4 regions of the Ruegeria sp. SAZD013 genome follow, and region 3 is predicted to be linked to each of the others. Evidence: riboswitches for the same ligand, from Rfam matches in the RefSeq annotation. Region 3 holds a riboswitch; each other region holds the start of a gene.
What was found. A riboswitch is a leader RNA that binds a small molecule or an ion and turns the genes downstream of it on or off. The one in region 3 is predicted to bind cobalamin.
Positions count from the first base shown of each region.

Region 1: linked by a shared signal. The riboswitch ahead of AC2FLU_RS12730 (hypothetical protein) and the one ahead of AC2FLU_RS19755 (DUF4198 domain-containing protein) in region 3 are both predicted to bind cobalamin.
Region 2: linked by a shared signal. The riboswitch ahead of AC2FLU_RS11175 (DUF1636 family protein) and the one ahead of AC2FLU_RS19755 (DUF4198 domain-containing protein) in region 3 are both predicted to bind cobalamin.
Region 4: linked by a shared signal. The riboswitch ahead of AC2FLU_RS17615 (ABC transporter substrate-binding protein) and the one ahead of AC2FLU_RS19755 (DUF4198 domain-containing protein) in region 3 are both predicted to bind cobalamin.

Region 1 covers NZ_JBXWQT010000022.1:47,086-51,428, forward strand. Annotated here, with positions in the region: gene rsgA (ribosome small subunit-dependent GTPase A) at 1-915, shown strand, start outside; gene AC2FLU_RS12725 (alpha/beta hydrolase family protein) at 952-1,809, opposite strand; cobalamin riboswitch at 1,943-2,161, shown strand; gene AC2FLU_RS12730 (hypothetical protein) at 2,253-2,660, shown strand; gene AC2FLU_RS12735 (protein-tyrosine phosphatase family protein) at 2,652-3,164, opposite strand; gene AC2FLU_RS12740 (DNA polymerase III subunit gamma/tau) at 3,337-4,343, shown strand, end outside.
Region 2 covers NZ_JBXWQT010000020.1:983,170-987,512, forward strand. Annotated here, with positions in the region: gene AC2FLU_RS11165 (hypothetical protein) at 1-313, opposite strand, end outside; gene AC2FLU_RS11170 (NAD(P)-dependent oxidoreductase) at 674-1,669, opposite strand; cobalamin riboswitch at 1,772-1,976, shown strand; gene AC2FLU_RS11175 (DUF1636 family protein) at 2,071-2,445, shown strand; gene cobW (cobalamin biosynthesis protein CobW) at 2,450-3,505, shown strand; gene cobN (cobaltochelatase subunit CobN) at 3,509-4,343, shown strand, end outside.
Region 3 covers NZ_JBXWQT010000038.1:269,855-274,197, forward strand. Annotated here, with positions in the region: gene cbiM (cobalt transporter CbiM) at 1-578, opposite strand, end outside; gene AC2FLU_RS19755 (DUF4198 domain-containing protein) at 585-1,370, opposite strand; cobalamin riboswitch at 1,503-1,701, opposite strand; gene AC2FLU_RS19760 (ROK family transcriptional regulator) at 1,823-3,013, opposite strand; gene AC2FLU_RS19765 (sugar ABC transporter substrate-binding protein) at 3,203-4,222, shown strand; gene AC2FLU_RS19770 (ABC transporter permease) at 4,330-4,343, shown strand, end outside.
Region 4 covers NZ_JBXWQT010000037.1:1,397-5,739, reverse strand. Annotated here, with positions in the region: partial or broken gene AC2FLU_RS17625 (ABC transporter ATP-binding protein) at 1-70, opposite strand, end outside; gene AC2FLU_RS17620 (FecCD family ABC transporter permease) at 67-1,116, opposite strand; gene AC2FLU_RS17615 (ABC transporter substrate-binding protein) at 1,113-2,117, opposite strand; cobalamin riboswitch at 2,271-2,462, opposite strand; gene AC2FLU_RS17610 (hypothetical protein) at 3,023-4,066, opposite strand.

The DNA.
Region 1 (4,343 bases), on a different contig from region 3:
GGGCTGAGCCCGGATGGTGATATCCCTTTGCTGACACCGGATAATCCGACCGGTTCATATGCCGTTGGAGATTGGGTCCTCGCCGACGCCGAAAACCGCGTGCGTCACATTCTGGACCGGCGCAGCCTGCTGCAACGCAGGGCTGCCGGTACAGGTGCCGCAACACAACTGATAGCAGCCAATGTCGATGTGTTGTTCATCGTCAGCTCGTGCAACGCCGATTTCAACCTGCCCCGGCTGGAACGTTATCTGGCGCTGGCACATCAGGCCGGATGTTATCCTGTCGTTGTCCTGACGAAAGCTGACCAGTCGGATGACCCCGGCAGTTTCTCGGGACAAGTGCAATCTCTGGACCCTTTTTTGTCGGTAATGGCGATCAATGCGCTGGACCCGGCAGATATCGAAAAGGTTCTGGCATGGTGCCCCAAAGGCCAGACCGGCGCGCTGGTCGGGTCGTCGGGCGTGGGTAAAACGACGCTCAGCAACGCCATGACGGATCAAAACCTCGCCACCTCTGGAATTCGCGAAGACGACGCACGGGGCAGGCACACGACAACGGTGCGCGCGTTGCACCGGATGGGTAACGGTGGCTGGCTGATTGACACGCCGGGAATGCGCGCATTGCGTTTGTTGGACGCTCAGGACGGGATCGACAACGTGTTCTCGGACATCACAGAGCTTGGCCAAAGCTGCCGCTTTTCGGATTGTCAGCACGAGACCGAGCCCGGCTGTGCCGTGCAGAACGCAATAGGCAAGGGCGTTCTTGATCCGGCGCGGCTGGACCGTTGGCGCAAGCTGCGGCGCGAAGATCAGCGAAACTCGGAAACCGTTGCGCAATCGCGGGCGCGGGACAAGGCGTTCGGCAAGATGGTCCGCGGTGTCATGCAGGACAAGAAGCTTCGCAAACGGCCATAGCTGCAAGGTGTTATGGAAAACCTGCGTCGCGTCTGATCAGGCGATCAGGCGCGGCCAGACCGCTGCATTGCGCCGGGCAAATGCGCCTATGTGACCAATCTCCGGCAGCCCAAATTCGGCAGGCTTCAGAAGGTGGCGTCTGGCCCCGGGGCCATACAGATCGGCAAGGCGCCAAACCGCCTCGGGCGGAACCATCTGGTCGTCTTCGAACGTGAACAGATCCACAGCTGTTCCAGAACTGCCCCAATGCGCATCAGGCAAATTCTGCCCGATCTCGGGAACGTAGCTAAGAGGAGCTGTGCACCATTTGCGCCATTGCCAGTATACCGAGGCTGGCAGGTCCGAGCCAAACCCGATTGCTTTGCCAGGCAGATAGCCAAGCGCCCGCACCATCAGCGGTGCATGGCCATACCAGAACAGCCCCGCCAACCCCCGATAGGGCCATGGGTGATCTTTCAAAGTCACCAGCCCCGAACACACACAGATCATACGGTCGATCTGGTTGATATCCGGCTGCACCGGCCCCAGCATCGCACCGACCGAATGGCCAATGGTCCAGTGCTGCGCCTTAGGAAATCGCCTGCGCAATTCGGCCCGTGCCGCTGGCATGTCGATCAATGCCCAATCCGCCATTGTTGCAGTTGCGTCTTTCAGGCGACCGACCAAAGAAAGCCCGTAGTCCCGATAGTCATAGGTCAGGCAAGCTATCCCCCGCTCGGTAGCCAGCCATCGCGCGAAGTGTTGATAATAGTCACGCGGCACGCCTGTGGCACTGTTCAGCACGACAACGGTTTCCGGCTCACCCACTGGCCGATGCAACCGCGCCGACAAGGTCACGGACCCTGACGGAAAGCGGAAATCTTCGATCAACACCGTCTGTTCCGTATCCAACATGATTCCCGGCTTTCGCTGAAACAATCGGTTTGCCTGCCTTCGATGCTGACGACACTAGGCCGGAACGTAAACCGCATCCAGCATGACCAAACGTCCGGCCTAAAGATCGGCTTGACTCGGAACGCGATCAGACGCTAGCGGTTGTGTGATGGTTTCCGGCCCCCACAAGAGGTCGGGATGAAAAGGGAACACGGTGCGGTTTGTCTGGTCACGCAGGCATCAACCAAGTCCGCGACTGCCCCCGCAACTGTAAGCGTTAAGCAATGCCGAAATACCACTGGCCTATGGGCTGGGAAGGTCGGCAGAGCAATGACCCGCAAGTCAGGAGACCTGCCATCGGAACTGAAACCGAAACTCGGGCGGGGTGTCCGGGCAGGTCCTGACGGCGAAATGCTGTCCCACCTGCCCCAATATTCCAGCCCACCACGCGCGGAGGGCGCAGGATGATCTGGAAGACAAAGTCACACGAATACAGCGCAACAGTGTGCCAGCGGACGGGCAAAACCTGCCCGGCTTTGGCGCGACTGGCCCGCTCGATTTCCGAAGCCATGGCGCAGGCGGTTTCGGCCACCAGCGAGGATTTCGAATTTGAAGGCAGCAGCGCGCTATCACATTGCGCGGAAGGGTGCATGGCAACGATCCGAGCGCGATCCGACAGCGTTCGCGTTTTCTGCGGGGCGCACCCTGATACGGCAATTCGGGACCTTGATGCCTATGCCGATTTGATCTTCGGACCTACATTCAGCACGCTGCCCTCGGGCATTGTCGCGAACCCGCCTTGCGCCATGATCGAGGTTTCAACGATCCGGCCTCGGAAAACCGGCTACGCACCCCAGCAGCTGTCAGCTTGATCCCACTTCCACCTGTGCCGGGGTGATCCGGGACGCCCAGGCCAGCTGCGCATCGGTTTCGACAGCGCAGGGGCGCACGGCCCGCAGGCGGTCCAGTGCGTCGCTGGCGCGTTCACCGCATTCAACCATCAGTCGCAGAACAATCATCCCGGATCTGCCGCACCCCCCACGGCAATGCACAAGAACCCGGCCACCGCCCGACAGCGCATGTCGGGCCGTGGCGCTGACCTCTGGCCAGGCCTTCTGAACCGCCTGCGTCGGTGCTCCAAAATCTTCGATCGGCAGGTGAACCCACCGGCTGGCACGGCTTTGGATGTCGCTGCCAAAGTGCTGCGCGCCATCCTGAAGCATTTCAACATCCGTCGTCATTGAAATCACAAGGCCCGGTTTCCACGCCGCAATCATATCCAGATCGCCGACGTAATCCCCGCCACGCCCGGGCATTGAAGTAAGGGCAAGCGTTCCGCCTCCGACCTGCAGAGCAAAAATGACCAGCTGCGACATGAAGTGCGTCCTCCCCCAAGGTACTCTTTAAGAAATGAGCCATTAAATCCGCTGGACCAGTTTAGTTGGAAACCAGCCCGTTTCTGAAACAAAAAATCATCACGCCCCACAGTGGACGCGGACTGCCGCCGCCACTACGCTGTGCCGAAGCACCGAATCCGAGCGAGTAGACATGACAGACACGCCCAGCCCCGCCTATCAGGTTCTCGCCCGCAAATACCGCCCGGAAACCTTTGCCGACCTGGTGGGTCAGGATGCCATGGTGCGCACCCTGAAAAACGCTTTTGAAGCCGACCGGATTGCGCAGGCCTTTGTCATGACCGGCATTCGCGGAACGGGTAAAACCACCACGGCACGGATCATCGCCAAGGGCATGAACTGTATCGGACCGGATGGAACCGGAGGGCCGACAACAGAGCCTTGCGGTCAGTGCGAGCATTGCATCGCGATCATGGAAGGCCGCCATGTCGATGTGATGGAAATGGATGCCGCCAGCCGTACCGGCGTCAACGATATCCGCGAGATCATCGACAGTGTCCGCTATCGCGCGGCCAGCGCGCGCTACAAGATCTACATCGTCGACGAGGTTCACATGCTCTCGACCAGCGCATTCAACGCGCTGCTCAAGACGCTCGAGGAACCGCCCGCACATGTGAAATTCATCTTCGCGACCACCGAGATTCGCAAAGTGCCGGTCACGGTTCTGTCGCGGTGTCAGCGCTTTGACCTGCGCCGGATCGAGCCCGAAGACATGATCGGCCTGCTGCGCAAGATCGCCGGGGCCGAGAGCGCGCAGATCGCCGACGATGCGCTGGCGCTGATCACCCGCGCTGCAGAAGGGTCGGCCCGGGACGCGACCTCACTGCTGGATCAGGCGATTTCACACGGGGCTGGCGAGACGACCGCCGATCAGGTCCGTGCGATGCTGGGTCTGGCGGATCGTGGTCGTGTTCTGGACCTGATGGACATGATCCTGCGCGGTGACGCGGCAGGGGCGCTCACTGAACTGAGCGGACAATATGCGGAAGGCGCGGACCCTCTGGCCGTGCTGCGCGATCTGGCCGAAATCACGCATTGGGTGTCCGTCGTAAAGATCACACCTGACGCGGCCCAGGACCCGACGGTTTCCCCCGACGAACGCACACGGGGCCAGCACATGGCCGAGGCCTTGCCGATGCG
Region 2 (4,343 bases), on a different contig from region 3:
CCGTCTCGATGTCGGGCTCAGCCGTGGGCTCGAGCGCGGCCACGCGTTCCAGAACGATGCGGTAAATGACGGTGTAGCCGTTCTTGCACTGCCGCCGCCCCGTCTCGATCAAAATGCCTTCGCGGAGGAAGTCGATGATGGTGCGCTTCACCGTGCTCTCGCTGAGCTCAGTGTGGCGCTGGATGGTCCCCTTGGAGCACCAGATGCCTGAGCCATCATCGCTCGCCTTATCGGCCAGGAACATGATGATCTGCTTGCGCGCGGCGCTGCCGAAGCGACGCTCTGCGCATTCATTTGCAACCGCCCAACTCATCGAATTATCCCAAGGTTAGAAACGATTTTGTGAGCATTCTGGCACGCAAACAGCGTTGAAACTTTCGCTTTTTGTTCACTTTTTGTCAGGAGGTGTTTTGCACCCATAAGCCGTTGTTTTTGCTTACGCTCTTTCTGGATTGCAAATCCGTGTACACCGGTTCGATTCCGGTACTCGCCTCCAACAACATCCAAATCGCTGACTTAACCCCGCAGTACACGCGTGTGACGCTCGGTATTTCAAGACGTTCAAGGCCCGCGATTCTGTCGAATTGCGGGCCAGATATGGCGTGTTTTTCGGAACTCCTGCCTACCCCTGTTCGTTCAAGGGGCGCGATTTTGTCTGGTATGTGCTTTACGTTCAGGCGCGCCCTTGTGGCACAACCTCGTATCCCGGCTCCTCCGGCTCATCATCCGTCATTTCGGCAGGGAAGCCCGGGGCGGTGATATCCAGGCCGGTTGCCTCTTCCAGCCGCTTGATAATATTTGGTGAAAGCTCGCGTTCGCCATAGCGTGCGATACCATCGTTAAAGATGTTGATCATCACCGGGTTTATTTCCAGCGGCACCCCGGCGCGGTCGGCGACCTCCTGAAACAGACCGATATCCTTCTTCACCAGATCCATGGTGAAGGAAATATCGCGCGACCCGTTCAAGATGACCTGACTTTCGGTTTCGTGCACGAAGGACGTGCCGGACGAGATTTTGATCGCCTCATAGGTCGTGTTCAGATCCATCCCCGCAGCCTTTGCCGTAACCAGTGCTTCGGCGCAGGTGATCAGGTTGGCGGTGGCAAGATAATTGGTCATCACTTTCAGCACCGAGGCCGAGCCCAGTTCGCCGGTGTGCAAAACCCGACGACCCATTGTCGTCAGGAACGGCAGAATTCGTTCAAACGTTTCCCGGTCACAGCCCGCAAAGATCGAGATATTGCCCGTCGCGGCACGGTGGCACCCGCCAGAAACCGGGCAATCGACGGCCGCACCGCCGCGCGATATGACTTCGGCTCCCAGGCGTTTGACTTCGGCCTCGTCCGTGGTCGACATCTCCATCCAGATCTTGCCGGGGCCCACTTCGGGCAACATCTCCTGCATCACTGCATCCGATGCTGCCGGAGACGGCAGACAGGTGATCACCGCATCGCAATCGCGCATCAACTGGGCGGGCCCCTCAGCCGCCTTTGCACCTTTGGCGACAAACTCGGCCACCAGATCCGCGTTCAGGTCATGCACAGTCAGATCAATGCCGTTGCGCAAAAGGGATCCCGAAAGCTTGCCGCCTACGTTACCCAGACCGATAAATCCCACTTTCATATGACGCATCTCCAAGTTCGTCGTTTTCCCGTCATGCGACCACATACCGAACACATTCTTCATGCCGCCGAACGACGCCTACAGGTCGCTTTTTTCTCCTTGGCTTATTTGTTGCGCGCGAACCGCTTGACAAGCGGGTCAGCGGTGCCGCATGTCCCTGTCGTTGGTGTCGGCGACAGCCGATGAAAAGGGAATGCGTCAACGGTTCATCCGCCAAACGCAGCCGCCCCCGCGACCGTGACCGGAGAGGATGCCCAATGCCACTGGCCTGTGCCGGGAAGGCGGGACATCCGACAGAGCGACCGCTCTGGCATCCGCAAGCCGGGAGACCTGCCAACACCCGAAGTTGAAACCGGGCGGGGTGTTCCGGTGTCGGGTCCATGTGCAGACGTGGTGCCCGCATGAAACCCCGTCCCCCGCGAAGAGGATTTGGGGGGATGAGAGACATGAGCGAGAACGCACCGGTAGAGCTACTGGTCTGCACGACTTGCCGCCGGGGTCTGCCCGTCGAGGATGACGCTGAGCGACCCGGCACATTGTTGCACAAGGCCCTGGAACAGGCTGTCCTGCCGGATGGCATCATTCTGAAACCGGTCGAATGCCTTTCGAACTGCGATCAGGGCTGTTCCATCGTGCTTCGGGGCGGGCCGGATCGCTGGACCTTTGTTTACGAGAATCTGAACGAAATCGATCACGTCGATGTCATCATCGATGGCGCGACTAAGTATCTGGCCACAGGCGATGGTCTGGTGAAATGGCGCGACCGTCCTGAACATTTCCGCAAAAACTGCGCCTCGCGCATTCCCCCGATTGGAGCCTGAGATCATGTCGAACCTTGAAAAACTCCCCGTCACTGTGATCACCGGCTTTCTGGGCTCGGGCAAAACCACGCTGGTGCGCCATCTGATGCAGAACCCGCAGGGCAAGCGCCTTGCGATTGTTGTTAACGAGTTTGGCGATGTGGGTGTTGATGGCGACATCCTGAAGTCCTGCGTGATTCCGGAATGCCCTGCGGAAAACATCATGGAACTGGCAAACGGCTGCATCTGCTGCACCGTGGCCGACGATTTCATCCCGACCATCGAGGCGCTGATGGCGCTGGAACCGCGCCCGGATCACATTTTGATCGAAACATCCGGCCTTGCACTGCCCAAACCGCTGCTGAAAGCGTTTGATTGGCCTGATATCCGTTCGAAAATTACCGTTGATGGCGTTATTGCGCTGGCCGATGCCGAGGCCGTGGCCGCCGGTCGCTTTGCTCCGAACGTTGAAGCGGTGGATGCCCAACGGCTGGCTGATGACTCGATCGACCACGAAACACCCTTGTCCGAGGTGTTCGAGGATCAGATCTCGTGCGCGGATATCATCCTGCTGACCAAGCCCGATCTGGCAGGTCCCGAAGGTGTCGCGAAAGCTAAACAGATCATCGCCGCTGAGGCGCCGCGCCCGCTTCCTGTCGTCGAGGTTGCCGAGGGTGTCGTCGACGTACGCGTCGTGCTTGGCCTTGAGGCTGCCGCCGAAGATGACATGGACGCGCGCCCGTCACATCACGATGGCCATCACGATCATGAGCATGACGATTTCGAAAGCATCATCGTCGAGTTGCCGGAACAGACCGACCCGGCGGAACTGGTTGCCAGGATTGAACGTCTGGCAACTGAGCTGAATATCCTGCGCGTCAAAGGCTATGCCGCCGTCACAGGCAAACCGATGCGCCTGCTGGTTCAGGCTGTCGGCGCACGGGTTCGTCACCAATACGACCGCCCGTGGGAGCCCGGTGAAGAGCGCCGCTCGCGCCTGGTCGTCATTGCCGAACATGACGACATCAAAGAGGCTGAGATCCGTGATATCCTAGTGGGTGTGACCGAGGTTGCCGAGTAAGTCATGCACGTCGTCTTTCGCGAAAGCCACGGGCTCGAGGAAACCGAGACCCCAACCGATCTGGGCCAAAGCCCGGCCGATCTGGTTGTGCTGTCCTTTTCCGACAGTGACCTGGGCGCTTTCGCGGCGGGCTGGCATCGCGGCGGCGGACCTGAGGGGCGGATGCCAACCTTGCGACTGGCCAATCTTGCAGCATTGAAACACCCACTGTCCGTCGACACCTATGTTGAACAGACACTTGAAGGCGCAAAGGGCATCCTGATCCGTCTGATCGGTGGCGTGCCCTATTGGTCTTACGGGTTGCAACAGGTTCTGGCACTGGCACAGGCCAAAGGCATCGCGCTGGCCGTTTTACCGGCGGATGGGCGCGAAGACACTCGGTTGGATGAGTATTCGACCCTGCCCCTCTCGACCCTGCGGCGGCTGGCACATCTGTGTGATACCGGCGGAGAAGTCGCCGCGCAGGCCGCATTGGCCCAGATGGCGTTAGCAGCAGGGCTTTATGCCGGCCCGGTGATGGGCGCGAAAACCCTGCCCGAATGCGGTGCGTGGTGCCCGGAACAGGGTGTCATCCCGGTGGATTCCGCGTTCGAGAACGGTGCGAAACGGATTCTCGTAACCTTCTACCGCGCTTATCTGACATCAGCAGACACAGCCCCGGTCGAGGCCCTGATCCGCAGCCTGCGCGCCCGCGGGTTCCAGGCGGTTGGTTTGTTCGCCCCGTCGCTCAAGGCCCCGGCCGCTGCCGACTGGCTCAGGGAACAGGTCGTTGCCCTGAGACCATCGGCCATCATCAACGCCACTTCATTCTCGGGCAAGGGCGCGTCTGGCATGTCGC
Region 3 (4,343 bases):
TTGACCTTGCGCGCCAGCAAAACCGCGAACCCGGTCAGGATCGCCTCGATCGCCATGACAGGAATATGTGCAAAGAAAACAAGCTTGGCCGCTGGCAGGAATGCATCCCCGGACAGGGCCAGTGAAAACGCAACCATGCCGGTTGTGGCGGCGATGGCAAAGGCACCGCCGACCCCGCCCCATATCGCACCTTGCAGAGGTGAGCCATGGGCGATCAGGCGGCCAAAGATCAGCCCGGCCAAAACCGCGGGCAACGCGATGTTCAGGGTGTTGATCCCCAATACCGTCAACCCGCCAAAGCCAAAGAAGACGGCCTGCAGCAAAAGCCCGACGAACAGGGCCGGGAATGCGGCCCAGCCCAACAAAAGCCCGGCCATACCGTTGAGGATCAGATGCACTGACGAAGGGCCAATCGGCACATGGATCAGCGATGCCACGAAAAAGCTGGCAGACAGCACCCCCGCAGTGGGGATGCGATCAAGATCCAGCGACCTGAGGCCCATGGCAATCCCACCCGCAGCAGCGACGGCTCCGCCGATCACGACAGGGTTGGACAAGGCTCCGTCAACGATGTGCATCTACGGTTACTCCAAATCCCAGGCGCGGATCCAGATGACCGCGTCCTGGCTGAGTTCTTTGCCGTTGTGTTCGGTCACGGGACCGGCGCCGAGCGCTGCAAAACCCCAATATCCGGCTTTCGGAACGCCGAACGTGAAATACCCGTTATCATCCGAAGTTGCGACCAATGCACCACCCGGCAACGGCGAGACGGTCGGGGCCGAAGCAGCCGTGCTTTCCATGTCCGGTTCTGCGGCCATGTACTCGATCTCGATCTCGGCACCCGCAACCGGTTGGCCTTCGGCCATTACCCGACCCGTAAAGGTCGACCCCGCGATGATGTTGGTCGGTTTGTTGAGCGGGATGATCTCAACCGGCAAGCCCACCGGGTTCATCCAGTCGGTCGGCAGTTCGTTGCGGTTCAGGAATGCCTTGGCGATCTGCTGGATATAGACATCCTCAGATCCCTCATAATAGGGCTGGGGAACTGTCACCAGCACATAGTCGCCCGACCGTTTGACGGGTACATAACCCTTGAATGCCGCGCCTTCGTTTTCGCCGCCGGTGAAACGTACGGGTTCCAGGGTATCCAGCAGGTCGGTTTTCTGACCGTTGTGGATCACGTAGAATTCCTGCGGCTTGTCCAGATCCATGACATGCCCGTTCGAGAACGGATGCCAGAAGATCAGCTTGACCGGAACATTCCCCGGTGCGTCGATCATGGTGTCAGAGGTGTATTCCAGCAGGAAATGCGCATTTGCCATCGCTGGAAGCGCCATCGCCACAGCGGCTGCAGAAAGCAGCTTGGTCATCAATAGTCGTCCTTGTCCCTTCGTACCAACCCCGGTACGAGATGCGTTTTGACTGCGGGGACGTCCAAGCCGAGCTGCTTTTTCAAGCATCCTGCTCCGACGCACATCCCGTCGCCGATTAGGAGTGCCCTTGTCAAAGGCACATGTCCGGCAGGTATCCTGACTTGCGGGTCAAAGCGTTGGGCTGGCCTTCCCGGATTAACTCCAGTGGCACTTCAGCCCTGCTCGCCGCTTACAGTTGCGGGTGCAGTTGCGGAATTGGGCCAAAGCCCGCACCGCATTCCCTATTGATTCCAGAGCACGCCCCGGAACCGGACATGCCGAGCGGCTTGCCAGACTTCTTCAGCATCCGTCAACGATCAATTGCGCTGGCTGTCAAAAAGTTCAGCGGGCAATGCCCTTTTTCCGGTTGATCCGCTTTGGATACAGGTCGGGGTTTTTCGGGGATGAACCTACCCTTCGAGCAGGTATCTTTCCGACAATGGCAAACTGGCCGCCCCCAATGACCGGGCATCCGGGCCCGCCGCCCCTGCCAGCACCAAGGGCCGTTCAAGCCCGGTCAGGTTCATATGGGATAGTTTGAGCTCAACCCTTTCCACCAGCCGCGCCTTGATATCAGCAGGCATCCAGCCATCAATCTTGACACATTCGAAATCGATCAGGCTGCAAGAAGAGACGATGGCATGGGCGATTCCGTGCGCCGCCTGGTTCAGCCAATTCTCAAGGAGGGTTTCCGGTACGTCCCAATGCCGTGTCGTTTCCCAGATTGAGCCGGCTGTTTCGGCATTCCCACCAACTGCGCGCTCCAGCACATAAAGACTGGCGACATCTATCAATGGTTTCACTCCGCCTGCGTCGTCCGGCACAGGCAATGGACCAAGCGCACCGGCATTTCCCCGCCCTGAAAAGATGGAGCCGTTCAGAACCACCCCGCCCCCGATGAAGAAGCCGACATAGAAATACAGGAAATCTCGTGGGCCTTCTGCAGGGCCAAACACCAGCTCGGCACCGCAGGCCGCGGTTGCGTCGTTCTGCAAAAATACCGGCACGTCATAGCTTGCGGCTAGCGCGCCTTTCAGGTCCGCGTCACGCCACGGATCCATTTTTTCCTGAGGAACCTGCAATGTTTGTGCCCAGTCCCAAAGGTAGAACGGCATGGCAATCCCAAGGCCCGCGATTCTGCTGCGCGCCTCGGGCGACATTGACGCCATCACTTTGTCGAGGCTTTCTGTGGAAAAGCTCAATGTCGCCTCGGGCGTTGGAAAATCATAGGTCCGCCGTTCGCGGTGCCTGACGTTGCCAAGAAAATCCGTCAGCACCAGTTCGGTACTACGCCGCCCGACTTTGAGCCCAAAGAAATACGCGCCGTCCGGGTTCAGGCGCATGGGAACCGATGGCTGCCCGACTTTTCCCCGGATCGGTTCGCCCCGCAACAGCAACCCATCGTTCTCCAACTGGCGCATGATGACCGAGACCGTCTGCGCCGACAGGCCGGTCATGCGCGCGATTTCAGATTTTGCGAGGGCCTGATGGCGCCGGACCAGTGACAGGACAAGCCGTTCATTTCGGGCCCGCATTCCACTTTGGTTGGTGCCGCGCATGTCTGGCTCGCGTACGCCAGTAGTATTGCCCAGAGAGTTCATTGCAGACACGGCCATCCCCTTCATGACGACAATGTAAAAACCCTTCCTTTCTGTCAATAATAAATAAGAGTGATTTATTTATTGACTCGAAATTCGAATCTTGTGATGGTTTTTATGTGAGATCGGGCCGGTTTTCGCCCGATCAAACGTATGCCCGGAAGGGCATTGGGAAAACTGGGAGGACTACCGATGAAACTTGCGAAACTTGCAGGCGCCACGGCGCTGGCGGTTACGGCCATGGCAAGCAGTGCAATGGCCGAAGGTGAAACCGTTTGCCTGATCACCAAGACGGATACCAACCCTTTCTTTGTTAAAATGAGAGAGGGTGCCACAGCTAAAGCCGAAGAGCTTGGCATGACGCTGAAAGCCTTTGCCGGCAAAGTCGACGGAGACCACGAAACTCAGGTTCAGGCCATTGAAACCTGCATTCTGGATGGCGCAAAGGGTATCCTGCTGACCGCGTCGGATACGTCGTCCATCGTTCCGGCGGTGCAGCAGGCCCGCGATGCCGGGCTGCTGGTGATTGCGCTGGACACCCCACTTGAGCCTATCGACTCGGCCGACGCGACCTTTGCCACGGACAATTTCCTTGCGGGGCTTCTGATCGGACAATGGGCAAAAGCCACGCTGGGAGATGCGGCAAATGACGCCAAAATCGCCACGTTGGACCTTGCGGTCAGCCAGCCCACTGTGGATGTGCTTCGCAATCAAGGGTTCCTGCAGGGGTTCGGTGTTGATCTGGCCGATCCGAACGTGATTGGCGATGAAAACGACCCGCGTCTTGTTGGCAGCGATGTCACCGCTGGCAACGAAGAAGGCGGTCGTCGCGCCATGGAGAACCTGCTGGCCAAAGACCCGACGATCAACGTGGTGCACACCATCAACGAACCGGCGGCAGCGGGCGCTTATGAAGCGCTTAAGGCTATCGGGCGCGAAAATGACGTGTTGATCGTTTCCGTCGATGGCGGCTGCCCTGGCGTGCAGAACGTGGCGGACGGCGTCATCGGTGCAACATCACAGCAATACCCGCTGCTGATGGCATCGCTGGGCGTTGAGGCCGTCAAGAAATGGGCGGACGAAGGCGTGAAGCCCGAGAACACACCCGGTAAGGACTTTTTTGACACCGGTGTGGCGCTTGTGACGGATAAGGCCGCCGACGGCGTCGAGTCCATCTCGGTTCAGGAAGGCATGGACCTCTGCTGGGGTTAAGCTGAATGTTTGGAAGGCCGCTGCGCGGCCTTCCACTTATCAAAACCACCCACACGCCTGAAACCTTGCTAAAGTCGTCATAAACCTGACGCTTTGGGGGAAGTTCCATGTCCGATTCTTC
Region 4 (4,343 bases), on a different contig from region 3:
CAAACGATACGTCTGACAGCAAAGTCTTGCCGCGAACCGAAAATGTCAGGTTTTGCGCCTCGATCTTCATTGGGCGTTCCTCTGGCCGCGCACCAGAATTACGGCAAAGGCAGGCGCACCGATCAGGGCGGTAACCACCCCAATCGGCAGAACCTGACCCGGGATGATGATGCGCGACACGATATCGGCGCCGATCAGGAAGACCGCTCCGATCAAGGCGGCCGTTGGGATAAGCCTGCGATGCCCCGGTCCTACAAGGAACCGGGCAGCATGAGGGATGACCAGCCCGACAAAGCCGATGGACCCGACGATCGAAACCATGACCGCTGTTGTCAGCGCGGTGGCGAAGATCAAGGTTGCCTGCACCCGCCGCACCGGTATGCCCAGCGAGGCCGCTGAATCAGTGCCGAAAATAAATGCGTCCAAAGCTCTGGCGTGAAAGCGGCAAATAAGCCAGCCGGCAAGGGCCACCGGAATGGCCAGATATACATCCGGCCAGCGCACGCCGCTGAGGTTTCCCATCAGCCAGAACATGATCCCGCGCGCCTGATCGGCATTGGCGGATTTGGCGATGATGAAGGCCGTTAGCGCATTGAACAACTGAGACCCGGCAATTCCCGCCAAAACGATTTGCGCCGTCGCAGCCCGCCCGCCGCCTGCGCCGGAGGCTCGGGCCAGCAACGCGACAAAACCGAAAGCCAAAAGCGCGCCATTGAACGCGCCAAAAGACAGCGACAAAGCTCCCCCGCCCAAACCAGCGATGGTAACAGCCACGGCACCCGTCGAGGCCCCGGCAGAAATGCCCAAAATATAAGGGTCAGCCAACGGGTTTCGCAGCAATGCCTGCAACACGACCCCTGCGACAGCCAGACCGGCACCGCAGGACGCAGCGACCAGAGCGCGAGGAATCCGGTAGCTCCAGATAATACCCTGATCAATTGGGTCGACGGGCAGGTCCGCTCCGGCCAGCTTGTTGACCAGAACGGAGAGAACCAAATCGGGCGACAACGAGGTTTCCCCGATCATCGCGCCCGCAAGGACCGCCGCAATCAATAGTGGCACAGTTAGGCACGCGGCCTTGAAACCCTGCCGAAAGATTGCGGCGACCTCGTTCACAAGTTGTTTCCGATGGTATCCAGCTTCTCGGCCAGATCCTCCAGTGCCGGGATTGCGCGGATGGTGGCGTCCATGGCCTGCGCATCCATAACGACAATCCGGTCATTCTTGACCGCATCCATCTGGCTGGTCACCGGATCAGCGCGCAGGAACTCCAGCTTTTTCAGGTAGTCGTCCGCAGCAAAGCGACGGCGGTCCATCTTGGCAATCACGATCACCGTCGGATTGGCCTTGGCAATGGTTTCCCAGCCCACTGTTGGCCATTCTTCATCCGTCTCGACGACGTTGCGGATGCCCAATGTGCTCATCATGTATCCCGGTGCGCCCTTCTGCCCGGCCACAAACGGATCGCTTTCCATTTCAGGAGAGGAAAACCAGAATACGGCGGACACATCGTCCAGCTTCACGGCTTGCGCCTTGGCGACGGCTGCGGCTTCACGGGCCTTGTACTCGGCAACCAGGTCCGTGCCGCGTTCGGACACATCAAAGGCTGCCGCCAGTTCTTCGATACCCTGATACAGCGTATCGGTCGAGAACGCTTGCAGGCGGGTGCCATCGCCGCCGACCGTATTGTCTTTGCCGACGCAATCCGCAGGCATCACGTAAGTTGGAATACCCAGTTCGTGAAATTGCTCACGCGTGGCGACGATGCCCTCGGGTCCGACATGCCATTCATATTGCGCTGCGACCAGTCCCGGCCGCTTGGCAACAACGCTTTCAAAGCTGGGATCATTGTCTGCCAGACGCTCTACCTTGGCATTCACCTCGGCATATTCAGGCAGCACCTCGTTGAACCAGACCGAAGTTCCAAGAACCTGCTCACTCAGACCCAGCGCATAAAGCACCTCGGTCGCGGCTTGGCCGACCGTGACTGACGACGTCACTGGCGCGTCAAACGTGACCGAGTGACCGCAGTTTTCGATGGTTAAGGGAAAGTTTCCTTCGGCGGCAGCGCTGGTAGCCAGCAAGGAAAGGCCAATCAGGCCAGTGCGTAGAAACATGACAATCGATCTCCATGTGTCAATGACCAGAGAACGGGTGAATGGGCATTTACCGAAGCAACAGACGCTTTTCTGCCTGCTGTGAGCGCAGAGTGGTACATAGCCCGCCCGGCGCGTTTCTTCGGCAACCTCCCCGGACAACCCCGCCCGGTGTGTTTCGGTTTCATACCGGCAGGTCTCCTGACTGACGGGTCTTTGTCTGTCCTGTCTTCCCAGACCGAAATGGCCCAGTGACGGAATGGACAGCGCTCGCCGCCTACAGTTGCGGGGGCAGTTCCGGTTGGCACCAAAAGGCACCTCGGATTCCCTCTTAGCCACATCGGGACCGGTAAAACGCGGGTACCTTAACACTTACTCTGCGGCAAGAAAAAACTCGGGGGTCTTTCCCATTTTCTCCCAAGGGCATGAACCTGCGCGTCTCAACATGGTGCTGACGTCAGACAAGCCGCTGAGAAGGCGCTACAATCCGCCCCGAGGACGTCGGTGTGTGATATATAGGAAAATCATGGCTGTGCGGACAGTTTCCAGCTAGCTAGTCTCACTCCGATTTCCCTGAAAACAGGGAAATTTACAGGGAATACGCACCGTTTTGGCGCTATTTTATGTCTGAGGATTCAAAATATGTAAGCAGGTCAGTGCCTTGTGGGTGAATTCCCTGGATGGGACAACAGGGAAATCAGACGAAGCATCAGTGAACCCCAGAGATACATCAGGGAACACAGATCAGATTTCACCTCAATTTCAACTGGTGGAGGACGGGAGTAGGAAGAAGAATGATCCGGGGATCGTCCCGATTCCCAGAGGGCATATTCAGCCGCTGTCTTCAGTGAAATCCTCAGGCTTTAGCTCCATGATTTCAAGGTACCTAGCGTTCGAAATTGGATCAATCCGATCGGCCTCTTCGCTTACGAATTCCGCCCAAGCAGTTGTGTGATCATTAGTTTCGTGGCCCTTAACTTCAGTACGTCCTGGACCAACTGGCGCAATATCCTCGCATCTTCGAGGTCGCGGGCATGGCTAAGCAGCATGCTGCGTTTCGCTTTCTCGAATTTTTCGTCCCTGACACGGAGCGCTTCAAGCCTTGCCGCTTCGGCTTCTTTCTTTCTTCGCTCATGGTCTTGTTTACGTTCAATCAACCACTCATGCTGGCGCTCGGCATGCTCCCGGTGAAAGGTCTCGGCCAATACTACCAGCTCGATTGCAATCTCGGTAAGACGCGTTTCAAGTTTGGCGTCCGGCTCATCCGCCCAAGATAACCGGACATCTTGCCCACGAAAGTGGTTTGGAACGATCAGAGTTAGTGGATCTTTAGCTGGCCTGTGGTCGTCGGGGTTCCGATGGTAGTTGCTCAGCCTCAAATCCGCCGTCGCGAGAAGCTTAAACGGTACATGCTGCTGATGAATGGAAATCGAGATTTCGATGGCCTCTTTTCCCTGAATGCTCGGTTTACCGCCGCATTTTGCGACGCCCAGGAAAAGTGCATTCAAGATCCTTAGCCTGCGTTGCTCGAAGGGATTGTCGAAAAGCGGTTTGTCCCAGGAGTAAGCCCACTTGCTTTCGGCAATTTTTGCCCGTCTTTTATCGTCTACGGAAAACAGACGTTGCAAAACATGGTGCCATGCGTGTTTGCCGCGCGGTACTGCGACTCGCCCAATTTTCTTAGCTATCCTAGCCCGGACGTCTTCAATTGGGGTGTTGAAGGACGGTGGTATAGGAAGCGGTGCCTCCAGGTCGACTTTGGAACCGTAGTACCGATCATAGCCTGATCCGCCAATTATCACTTCGTCAGACATTCCTGGGGCGCGTTCGGGCAGTGAAACACGTTTGACGGACTTTCCGGCTTTGACTTTGTTCCAGTGCCCTCTGTCGGGAATGGGGATATCGAACTTCCTGCAAGCATTCCTGACTGAAGTTGAAGACACTCCAACGACTTCGGGCATATCTTTCAAAGGTCGACTCCACACAATTTCTAGGAGTTCTGCCCTTGTCAGCCTTCTCGCTCCCGCCATTTTCGCCCCCTGATTTGTCGAAGTACTTGCCGATATCCTCAGCTTGCGGTGAAAAAATTGATACTCAGCTCAAACCAAGATTATTAGTGAAACTACAACTACCTGTGGCAGGTTTCGAGCCTCGTTCGAGCAGATAGAGAGTGGAATTTGAAACCAGTTAAGCAAAGCTGATCTACGCGTAAGCGCCATTATGTTAAATGCAAAACCCCGGTTGTTG